3 regions of the Ruegeria sp. BHSA118 genome follow, and region 1 is predicted to be linked to each of the others. Evidence: riboswitches for the same ligand, from Rfam matches in the RefSeq annotation. Region 1 holds a riboswitch; each other region holds the start of a gene.

Region 1 (3,575 bases):
CCTGCCGGTTGTCAGCCGAATTTCTTCGCGGTCAGGTATACCGCTGTCGCGCTTGCTGATGCCGATGGGATTTTGCGCCATTTTGGGCGGCACAATGACGATGGTGGGGTCGTCTCCTCTTATCCTGCTGAACGATCTGATCCTGACGGCAAATGACAGTCTGCCGGCCTCTCAGAAAATGGAGCCCTTCGGCCTGTTCTCGGTCACGCCGATCGGTGCGGTTCTGATTCTGACCGGAATTGGTTACTTTCTGCTGTTAGGACGCTGGGTTTTGCCCGAGGCTGAAGGGCCCGACAATACGGGTACCGGACAAGGGACACAGGAATACCTGCAAAGGGTCTACGGCCTCAAAGCCGACGTGTTCGAAGTCGTGGTGCCCGAGGACAGCCCATTGGTCGGCGAGATTCTGGCCGACATCAACCACGAAAACCACCTGTACATCATTTCCACCTTCTATCGCGGTAAAACCTCGATGGTTCAGGTTTTGACAGCGGAAATTGCGGCTCCGTGCCGGCTGGCCATCGTAGGCCGCCGCTGGGAGGTCGAGAAATTCGCCGAGAAATACGGGCTGACCGTTCTTCCGGAATTGGACATTTTCGTCGAAGAGTTCGCCCCAACCAATGCAGGCGTGGCCGAGGTGGTCGTCACGCCCGACAGCAAGCTGATCGGCAAATGCCCCCGCGAGCTTTTGTTTCGCAAGACCTACGGGATGTCGCTGCTTGCCATTCACCGCGGCGAAGAGACGCTGAGCCATGTCGAGACCGAGGATCACGAATCCACTCAGATCGGGCTCGAAAAGTTTCAGGCGGGCGACATGCTTGTGGCACATACCAGGTGGGACAACCTGATGCGGATCAAACGAGATCCGGATTTCGTCGTTGTGACAACGGACTTTCCCCAGGACGAGCTGAGGCCGCAAAAAGTCGGCTGGGCCCTGGCATTCTTCGCCATTTCGCTGTCTTTGATCCTGTTCACGGATGTCCGGCTTTCACTCTGTCTTCTTACCGGCGCGGTGGGCATGATGCTGACCCGTGTGCTCAGCGTGGACGAGGCGTACCGCGCGGTCGGGTGGAACACCGTATTCCTGCTCGCTTGCCTCATACCTTTGGGACAAGCCGTGCAGAACACAGGCACGGCCGCGTGGATCGCGCAGCAGATCATGATAATTCTGGACGGTTGGCCGCTCTGGTCGCTGCAAACCGGCATCGCCATTCTGGCGACGGCCTTTTCTTTGGTCATGTCCAATGTGGGGGCGACGGTTCTGCTGGTGCCGCTGGCGGTATCGATTGCGGTGGCGGCGGGTGGAAACCCGGCCGTCTTTGCCCTGACGGTCGCGATATCGACCTCGAACAGCTTCATCATCCCAACCCATCAGGTAAACGCGTTGATCATGGGTCCGGCCGGATACAAGGTGATGGATTTCGTCCGCTCCGGCGGAATAATGACGGCGCTGTTTCTGGTCGTCTCGCTGCTCATGATCAACGTCATCTATTAGCGCACGAGGATCCGAGGTGTTCGGCGGTCTTTTCCCATCATCGGGACAGGTTCAGTCGAGGCACCCGTTCATCACAATGAACGACCCTTGCTGAGTCATCGCTGGTCGCTGGGCTCATCTCAGGCTGGACCCCGGCACAACATGCCGCCCATCGACGCCCACAGGTCGCTTTCCATGCCTCTGCATCATTGTTGCGCGCGACTCGCTTGACAAGCAGGCCAGCGGTGCCGCATGTCCCTTTCGTTGGTGTCGGTGACAGCCGATGAAAAGGGAATGCGTCAACGGTCTTGCCGCCAAACGCAGCCGCCCCCGCGACCGTGAACGGAGAGGATGCCCAATGCCACTGGCCCGAAAGCCGGGAAGGCGGGACATCCGACAGAGGCCCGCCTCTGGCATCCGCAAGCCGGGAGACCTGCCAACAACCGAAGTTGAAACCGGGCGGGGTGTTCCGGTGTCGGGTCCATGACCATCCGTGGCCCGCATGAAACCCCGTCCCCCGCGAAGAGGATTTGGGGGGATGAGAGACATGACCGAGACCGCACCAGTCGAGTTGCTGGTCTGTACCACCTGCCGTCGCGGCCTGCCTGTCGAAGATGACGCGCAACGCCCGGGCGCTTTGTTGCACAAGGCTCTGGAACAGGCGGACCTGCCCGACGGTGTCACCCTGAAAGCCGTTGAATGCCTGTCAAACTGTGATCAAGGCTGTTCAATCGTGTTGCGCGGACCGGGCCGCTGGACCTTCGTCTATGAAAACCTGAACGAAACAGATCATGTCGACGTCATCGTCGACGGCGCGACCAAGTATCTGGCCACTGAAGATGGCTTGGTGAAATGGCGCGAACGCCCTGAACATTTTCGCAAGAACTGTGCCTCGCGCATTCCCCCGATTGGAGCCTGACATGTCGAACCTCGAAAAACTCCCCGTCACAGTGATCACCGGCTTTCTGGGCTCGGGCAAGACCACTTTGGTGCGTCACCTGATGCAGAACCCACAGGGCAAGCGCCTTGCTGTCGTGGTCAACGAGTTCGGCGATGTGGGCGTCGATGGCGACATCCTGAAATCCTGTGCCATTCCTGATTGCCCGGCGGAAAACATCATGGAACTGGCCAATGGCTGCATCTGCTGCACCGTGGCAGATGATTTCATTCCCACCATCGAGGCCCTGATGGCGCTGGAGCCGCGCCCGGATCATATCCTGATCGAAACCAGCGGTCTGGCCCTGCCGAAACCGCTGCTCAAGGCGTTCGACTGGCCCGACATCCGCTCGAAGATCACCGTGGACGGCGTGATCGCCTTGGCCGATGCCGAGGCGGTGGCCGCCGGTCGCTTCGCGCCCAATGTCGAAGCGGTGGATGCCCAGCGCATGGCCGATGACTCGATCGATCACGAAACGCCCCTGTCCGAAGTGTTCGAGGATCAGATATCCTGCGCCGACATCATCCTGCTGACCAAGCCCGACCTGGCAGGCCCCGAAGGCGTGGCCAAGGCGCGCGCGATCATCGCCGCCGAGGCGCCACGCCCCCTGCCCGTCGTCGAAGTGGCCGAAGGTGCCGTGGACGTGCGCGTCGTATTGGGTTTGGAGGCCGCCGCCGAGGATGACATGGACGCCCGGCCCTCGCATCACGACGGCCATCACGATCACGAGCATGACGATTTCGAAAGCATCATCGTCGAGCTGCCCGAGCAGACCGATCCGGCCCAACTGGTCGCAAATATCGAACGTCTGGCCAATGAACTGAACATCCTGCGCGTCAAAGGCTATGCCGCCGTTCAGGGCAAGCCCATGCGCCTGCTGGTTCAGGCGGTGGGCGCGCGCGTGCGTCACCAGTATGACCGCCCGTGGGAACCCGGCGAGGATCGCCGCTCGCGCCTGGTGGTGATCGCCGAGCATGACGATATCAAAGAGGCGGAAATCCGCGAAATCCTCGTGGGTGTGCGTGAGGCTGCCGAGTAAGCCATGCACGTCGTCTTTCGCGAAAGCCACGGGCTCGAGGAAACTGAGACCCCGACCGATCTGGGCCAGAGCCCGGCGGATCTGGTGGTGCTGTCCTTCTCGGACAGCGACCTTGGCGCTTTCGC
Region 2 (3,575 bases), on a different contig from region 1:
TGTCGGGCGTGACATCTCCGCCGGGTTTCATGCCATAGTACCAACCGGCAAAAAACAGATCGGGCTCGACGGCCACAAGGTTTTCAATCGTCGGGTATTTGGGGGCAAGCTCTGGGATGTCGCCGCGCTGAGCATCAAAGTCAGGGCTGGTTTTATACCAGCCCGTAATCCCGGTAAGACCCACGATCTTGTCCTGAAGGCCGAGCGCAAAGGCCATATCCGCCATGTTCATATCATGCACGACCAGACGTTCCGGTGCCGAGTCAAAAACCAGCGGTTCGCCGCAATTGTCCACGGTGACGGCTTCCGCTGCCGCGCCACCTGTCAAGCCAGCGAAAACAACCACCGGCCAGAGTTTCTGCATCATATGTAAGCTCCTGTTATTATGACAGTTTCCGTTTTCGGATGTCCAGTGCGGGGATCATGCGGCCTTCGTGCTGAAAGCACAGATAATCCACGCCGAATGTCTCACGTACCCGGTCTGGGGTCAGAACTTCGCCAACAGGCCCGAACCCCGTCAGACGCGTGGCTTTCATCAACGCCACATGGGTGGCGAATTCCGGGATCATGACCAAATCATGGACGATCATGACGACCGTTACCCCCAGATCAGCGACCAGAGACAGCATGTGCCCCTTGGCATCGGGGTCCAGATGGTTGGTTGGCTCGTCCAGAAACAGCAAGGACGGGTTCTGGGCCAGCGCGCGCGCGATATGTGCGCGCTGACGTTCTCCGCCGGACAGTTGACCCATCGTTTTGTTGGCAAAATGCGACAGTTCGGTCGTCGTCAGCACCCGTTCAAGATCAGCTTTGTGCTGAGCCACCGAACGTTCGCCCTGAATCGGGATTTGCCCCAGAGCAACGTAGTCTTGCAGGCGCATCCGCCCGTCGGGCATTTCCTGCTGCCCGACCACAGCAATGGAGCGGGCGCGTTGGCGAGCGGACAGGGTCCGAAGGCTTTGTCCTTCTATCCAAACATCGCCCAACGCAATCCGTTCAATCCCGCACAGCAGTTTCAGCAGAGTGGTCTTGCCGGCGCCGTTCGGCCCGGCGATTGCCAGAATTGATCCTTCTTCCAGACGAAAGGACACGTCCTGCAACAGGATGTCGCCATTGAGCGCGTAATATTCCAAATTCTCTGCAATCAGAAAACTCATGATGACCCCCCGGATGGCAACGCGGGAATTCGCGATAAGGTCTTTGCGAAAAGGGCAGGGGGGCGGTCCGAGGCGCTGGTCCAGTCATCGTCACTGTCGCCGAACTGGATCGCGAATTCGACCAGGGCAGACAGGTCGCGGGATGTCGTGATATCGCCAAACAGGTATTGCGCTTTGCCCGGGGCCTGAAATCCGACGGTCATGGCCCGTTCACAACCTGCCATGCAGGCCACCATTCGGGTTTCAAAACCATCAGGCAACCGGGCATCCAGCGCGTCTTGCGCGGCTTCGGCAGACATCGTCCCCTGACATGTTGAACAGATCAGAACGTAGTGATCAGAATAGCAGGTCATTGCCGTCTCCGTCGTTTGCCAGATGCAGACAGAGGGCACATACCCGGATATTACGCAAACGCGCCATCAAGCCTCCTTCCGAGACGCCCCGCCTCAGGTTGGTTCATAGTGCGATGGCAGGTCTCCTGACTTGCGGGTCGTTGCTTGGCCGACCTTCCCAACCCTTACGGGTCAGTGGTGAAGTGGCGTCGCTCACCGCTTACAGTTGCGGGGGCAGTCACGGACTTGGCACATTCCAGCGCCGCACCGTGTTCCCATTTTCATCCCTTACGGAACCATCCTGCTCAGCTAGTCCGGCTATGCCAGGCTTGTCAAGCGGCAGGCGAAAGGATGGCGGACGGAATTGCAACGGTTGAGCCAGCGACCCTGCTGCGCCAGCCCGGACCGAACGGTGTCAATAGTCTGATACAAGAAGAAAATCCGGCTCGGTATCTTCCTCGACCTTTGAAAACCGTGGGATTGGCCTTTCAAACACATTGTCCGTACGGTCGTCATTCACGGTCGATACCTCGCCAATAAGGCAATCGCCGTGCTCGGCCCAGAAAGCGTGCCAGATGCCGGGCATCAGAGTTACGCTTTGCCCCGGCTTAAGCCGCAAGTGCTCTCCGGGTTGCAAGGTTACAGGGCAGGCATCGCTTGGGATGGTCACCGGGTTGTCGCGGTCGACGCCACCGTTTGGATCCGACGCATGGATTTCCAGAACGAGATCGCCGCCGCCCCGGTTGATGATGTCTTCTGCCTTGATGATATGCCGGTGCATCGGAGAAAGCTGATTTTCTTTCGAGATCAACAGTTTTTCCGCATAGAGCATCCCGCGCCCGGATTTCAGATCCTTCGCCTCACCATTGCGCAGAGTGAACAGAAACAGTCCAAGTTCATCGAAACGGCCCTGGGCGTAATCGGTAATGTCCCATCCCAGCCCGCGGCTGCGGATCGTTTCGGCCAGTGGGCTGCGCATTTTCTCGGGCGACCAATCCGCAAAGGGTGGCAACACGGTACCGAAGGACTGAATGAACGCCTGTGCCCGGGTCTTGATACGGTTGATTTCGGATCGTTTCATCATGCCATCCCGCAGATCAAAGTTCGTACGCCCAGGGGGGTTCCGCCCCAGCTCGGGAAACGGTCACAGCCGCCACTTCAGCGCCCAGTTCCATGGCTGCTTGCAGGCTTTCAACCGTCAATCCGCGCAGACCTGACTTGGTCAGATGCCCTGCGCGGCTGAGCTCGGTCAGGACACCGGCGTTGAACGTGTCACCTGCGCCGATCGTATCGACCACTTCAACGGGCTTCACAGGAACCGAGACTTCGGAACCATCCGCCAGGTAACCGTGCGCCCCGTCGCTGCCACGCGTGACGATGACAATGGAAGGACCCGCCTGCAACAGCACGGACGCTTTCGCGGCTTCGGATTCAGCACCCGGAATGATCCAGTCCAGGTCCTCGTCTGAAACCTTGACGATATCCGCACGCGAGATCATGCGGTTCAAACGCGTTCGAAACCGGGTTTGATCCTTGATGAAATCCGGGCGGATATTCGGGTCCAGCATCACCGCCCGGTCGGAACCGTGGCGGTCCAGAAGGGCGGCATATGCATCTGCGCAAGGTTCACACGCAAGGCTGATTCCGCCGAGATACAGGGCCGAGACAGCAGGAAGCTGATCGGGCATGTCTTCGGGCAGCAACATCCGGCCCGCGGTGTTTTCATCAACAAAGCTGTAAGTCGCGTGCCCATCCGAAAGCTGCACAAAGGCAAGCGTGGTGGGACGGTCCGAGATGATCACATGTGTTGTGTCCACATGGCTCGCTTTCAGCGCATCGATCAGTTGCTGTCCGAACATGTCCGATGACAAACCTGTCAGCATCCCTACTGGAACATCCAGACGTCCCATCGCGACGGCTGTGTTCAGAACTGCACCACCAGTATGTGGCACAAAACCTAATGCGCCCGACGCGGTCGGTTCCGAGATCATATCTATCAGCGCTTCACCACAGCACAGGATCATATCTTGGTCCTTTTAGGTAAGAGATTTCGGTTAGTCTTGTTGCTGTCTCAGCGCGTTCTTGC
Region 3 (3,575 bases), on a different contig from region 1:
CGGCGGCTGGTTGATCGATACACCCGGAATGCGTGCATTGCGCCTGCTGGACGCTCAGGACGGGATCGACGACGTTTTCTCGGACCTTGCCGAGTTGAGCCGGGACTGCCGTTTTCCGGATTGCCAGCACAACTCCGAGCCCGGATGTGCCGTGCAAAAGGCAATCAGCCACGGCACGCTTGATCCGGCTCGATTGGACCGGTGGCGCAAGCTGCGGCGCGAAGATCAGCGCAACTCTGAAACCGTCGCGCAGTCCCGGGCGCGGGACAAAGCGTTCGGCAAGATGGTCCGTGGCGTCATGAAGGAAAAGAAACTTTGCAACCGGTGATGGCTGGTCGGTGCCCGGCCCGTCCTGCGCCGCGTCTGATCACGCGATCAGTCGCGGCCAAACCGCTGCATTGCGACGGGCAAATGCTCCGATATGACCAACCTCAGGCAACTCGAAATCGGCGGGGCTCAGCAGGTGGCGGTTGGCATCGGGGCCGTAAAGATCCGCAAGCCGCCAAACCGCTTCCGGCGGCACCATCTGGTCGTCCACGAAGGTGAACAAATCCACGGGCGTTCCAGAATCCTTCCACTGCGCCGCAGGTAACTCATGCCCGATTTCAAGCACATAATTCAAAGGCGCCGTACACCATTTGCGCCACTGCCAATAGACCGATGCCGGCAGATCCGAGCCAAACCCGATCGCCTTTCCGGGAAGGTAGCCAAGGGCTCGGGCTAAAAGCGGGGCATAACCATACCAGAACAACCCTGCCAAACCACGATAGGGCCACGGGTGGTCGCCCAGGGTTACCAGCCCCGAACACACACAGATCATCCGGTCAATCCGATCGATATCCGGCTGCACAGGTCCCAGCATCGCGCCGATCGAATGGCCGATGGTCCAATGCTGCGAATCGGGAAACCGTCTGCGCATTTCCGCCCGTGCCGCGGGCATGTCGATCAAGGCCCAATCCGCCATGGTCGCACGCGAATCTTTCAGACGGCCGGTCAAGGAATGCCCGTAATCGCGATAGTCATAGGTCAGGCAGGCCATACCCTGCTCGGCAGCAAGCCATCGTGCGAAATGACGGTAATAATCGCGCGGCACACCCGTTGCACTGTTCAGCACGACGACGATTTCTGGCGAAGTCTGCGGGCTGTACAACCGGGCAGACAGTGTTTTCTGCCCGGACGGAAAGCGAAACTCCTCGGTCAATACCGTTTGCTCTGTGTCCAACATGATCTCTGGCTTTGCGCTTGGTAAATCCGGTTTCCGAACCTCAACACCCTCGACACTATGCACGAACCGACATCGTATCCAGCATGACCAAGCGTCCGGTCAAAAGATCGGCTTGACTCGATGCGCGCTCAAACGCTAGCGGTTGTGTGATGGTTTCCGGCCTCCACAAGGGGTCGGGATGAAAAGGGAACACGGTGCGGTAATGTCTGGTCATGCAGGCAACAACCAATTCCGCGACTGCCCCCGCAACTGTAAGCGGTAAGCGATGCCGAAACGCCACTGGCCCTGAAGGCTGGGAAGGTCGGCAAAGCCATGACCCGCAAGTCAGGAGACCTGCCATCGGAAACGAAACCGAAACTCGGGCGGGGTGTCCGGGCAGGTCCTGACGGCATCACGCTGTCCCACCTGCCCCCAATATCCTGTCCACCAAGCGCGGAGGGCGCAGGATGATCTGGAAGACAAAAACACATGAATTCAGTGCAACAGTATGTCAGCGGACGGGTAAAACCTGCCCCGCTTTGGCGCGGCTGGCGCGCTCGATATCCGAAGCCATGGCCCAGGCGACCTCGGCCACAAGTGACGATTTCGAGATTGATGGCAGCAGTGAGCTGTCACATTGCACCGAAGGATGTCACGCAGTTTTCCGCGCGCAATCAGACAGTATTCGTGTCTTTTGCGGGACGCAGCCCGAAGCCGCAATTGAGCCGCTGAACGGCTACGCCGACCTGATCTTCGGAAACACGATCAGTGCGATGCCATCGGGCGTCGTGAAAACCCCACCTTGCGCGATGATCGAAGTTTCCACGATCCGGCCTCGAAAACCTGTTTGCCCGCCCGCGCAGATTTCAATCTGAGTCCAGACTGACCGGTGCCTGGGCACGCTGCGAGGCCCAGGCCAGTTGCGCATCCGTTTCGACGGCGCAGGGACGCACCGCCCGCAATCGTTGCAGCGCTGTGTCCGCGCGCTCACCGCATTCAACCATCAGCCGCAGGACAACCATACCTGACCTGCCACATCCCCCACGGCAGTGCACCAATACGCGGCCTCCTCCTGACAGCGCGTGTCGGGCCGCGGCGCTGACGGACGGCCACGCGTCATCAATCGCCTTTGTCGGCGCGCCGAAATCTTCGATCGGCAGGTGAACCCATCGGCTGGCGCGGCTTTGAATATCGCTGCCAAATTCCTGCGCCCCGTCCTGAAGCATTTCGACGTCCGTCGTCATCGAAACAACAAGCCCCGGCTGCCAGGCTGCGATCGTATCCAAATCGATGGAATAATCTCCGCCGCGTCCGGGCATCGAGGTCAGTGCCAGCGTTCCGCCACCGACTTGCAGGGCGTAGATAACCAACTGCGACATGAATCCTGTCCTCCCCAAAGAACTCTTTACAAAAATGAGTCATTAAATCCGCTGATGCAGTTTAGTGCGAAAGCGACTCGTTTCTAAATCAAAAATCATCGCGCCACGCTGTGGACGCGGGCAGCGGTGGCCACTACGCTGTGCCCAAGCACCGAATCCCAACGAGAAGACATGACAGACAGCTCCCGCCCCGCCTATCAGGTTCTCGCCCGCAAATATCGCCCGGAAACCTTTGCCGATCTGGTGGGTCAGGATGCCATGGTGCGCACCCTGAAAAACGCGTTCGCGGCCGACCGGATCGCGCAGGCCTTCATCATGACCGGCATTCGCGGCACCGGCAAAACCACGACCGCAAGGATCATCGCCAAGGGCATGAACTGCATCGGACCCGACGGAACCGGTGGCCCCACAACCGAACCCTGCGGTCAGTGCGAACATTGTGTGGCCATCATGGAAGGCCGCCACGTCGACGTGATGGAGATGGACGCCGCAAGCCGTACGGGCGTCAATGATATCCGCGAGATCATTGACAGTGTCCGCTATCGCGCCGCCAGCGCGCGTTACAAGATTTATATCATCGACGAGGTTCATATGCTCTCGACCAGCGCGTTCAACGCGCTGCTCAAGACGCTGGAAGAACCGCCCGCGCATGTGAAGTTCATCTTCGCAACCACGGAAATCCGCAAAGTGCCTGTCACTGTGCTGTCCCGCTGCCAGCGCTTCGACCTGCGCCGGATCGAACCCGAAGACATGATTGGCCTGCTGCGCAAGGTCGCCGAGGCGGAAAACGCCCAGATCGCCGAAGACGCGCTGGCGCTGATCACCCGAGCAGCGGAAGGATCGGCCCGGGATGCGACCTCGTTGCTGGATCAGGCGATTTCGCACGGGGCTGGCGAGACGACCGCCGATCAGGTCCGTGCAATGCTTGGACTGGCAGACCGTGGCCGGGTTCTGGACCTTATGGATATGATCCTGCGCGGCGATGCCGCCGG

Evidence for each region. Region 1 has a riboswitch for cobalamin ahead of AC2FNN_RS04325 (DUF1636 family protein). Riboswitches for the same ligand answer to the same signal wherever they lie in the genome.
Region 2: it holds a riboswitch for cobalamin, as region 1 does, so the genes downstream of both, AC2FNN_RS12215 (DUF1636 family protein) here and AC2FNN_RS04325 (DUF1636 family protein) in region 1, are expected to answer to the same signal.
Region 3: it holds a riboswitch for cobalamin, as region 1 does, so the genes downstream of both, AC2FNN_RS20200 (hypothetical protein) here and AC2FNN_RS04325 (DUF1636 family protein) in region 1, are expected to answer to the same signal.

The regions. Positions count from the first base shown of each region.
Region 1 is NZ_JBXWSM010000008.1:28,432-32,006, reverse strand. Features, by position in the region: gene AC2FNN_RS04330 (SLC13 family permease) at 1-1,495, shown strand, start outside; cobalamin riboswitch at 1,723-1,929, shown strand; gene AC2FNN_RS04325 (DUF1636 family protein) at 2,022-2,393, shown strand; gene cobW (cobalamin biosynthesis protein CobW) at 2,395-3,450, shown strand; gene cobN (cobaltochelatase subunit CobN) at 3,454-3,575, shown strand, end outside.
Region 2 is NZ_JBXWSM010000035.1:33,964-37,538, forward strand. Features, by position in the region: gene AC2FNN_RS12205 (ABC transporter substrate-binding protein) at 1-367, opposite strand, end outside; gene AC2FNN_RS12210 (ABC transporter ATP-binding protein) at 384-1,157, opposite strand; gene AC2FNN_RS12215 (DUF1636 family protein) at 1,154-1,510, opposite strand; cobalamin riboswitch at 1,609-1,805, opposite strand; gene AC2FNN_RS12220 (D-lyxose/D-mannose family sugar isomerase) at 1,905-2,570, opposite strand; gene AC2FNN_RS12225 (carbohydrate kinase family protein) at 2,587-3,513, opposite strand; gene AC2FNN_RS12230 (glucokinase) at 3,544-3,575, opposite strand, start outside.
Region 3 is NZ_JBXWSM010000101.1:7,859-11,433, reverse strand. Features, by position in the region: partial or broken gene AC2FNN_RS20210 (ribosome small subunit-dependent GTPase A) at 1-328, shown strand, start outside; gene AC2FNN_RS20205 (alpha/beta hydrolase family protein) at 368-1,225, opposite strand; cobalamin riboswitch at 1,359-1,580, shown strand; gene AC2FNN_RS20200 (hypothetical protein) at 1,672-2,079, shown strand; gene AC2FNN_RS20195 (protein-tyrosine phosphatase family protein) at 2,071-2,583, opposite strand; gene AC2FNN_RS20190 (DNA polymerase III subunit gamma/tau) at 2,755-3,575, shown strand, end outside.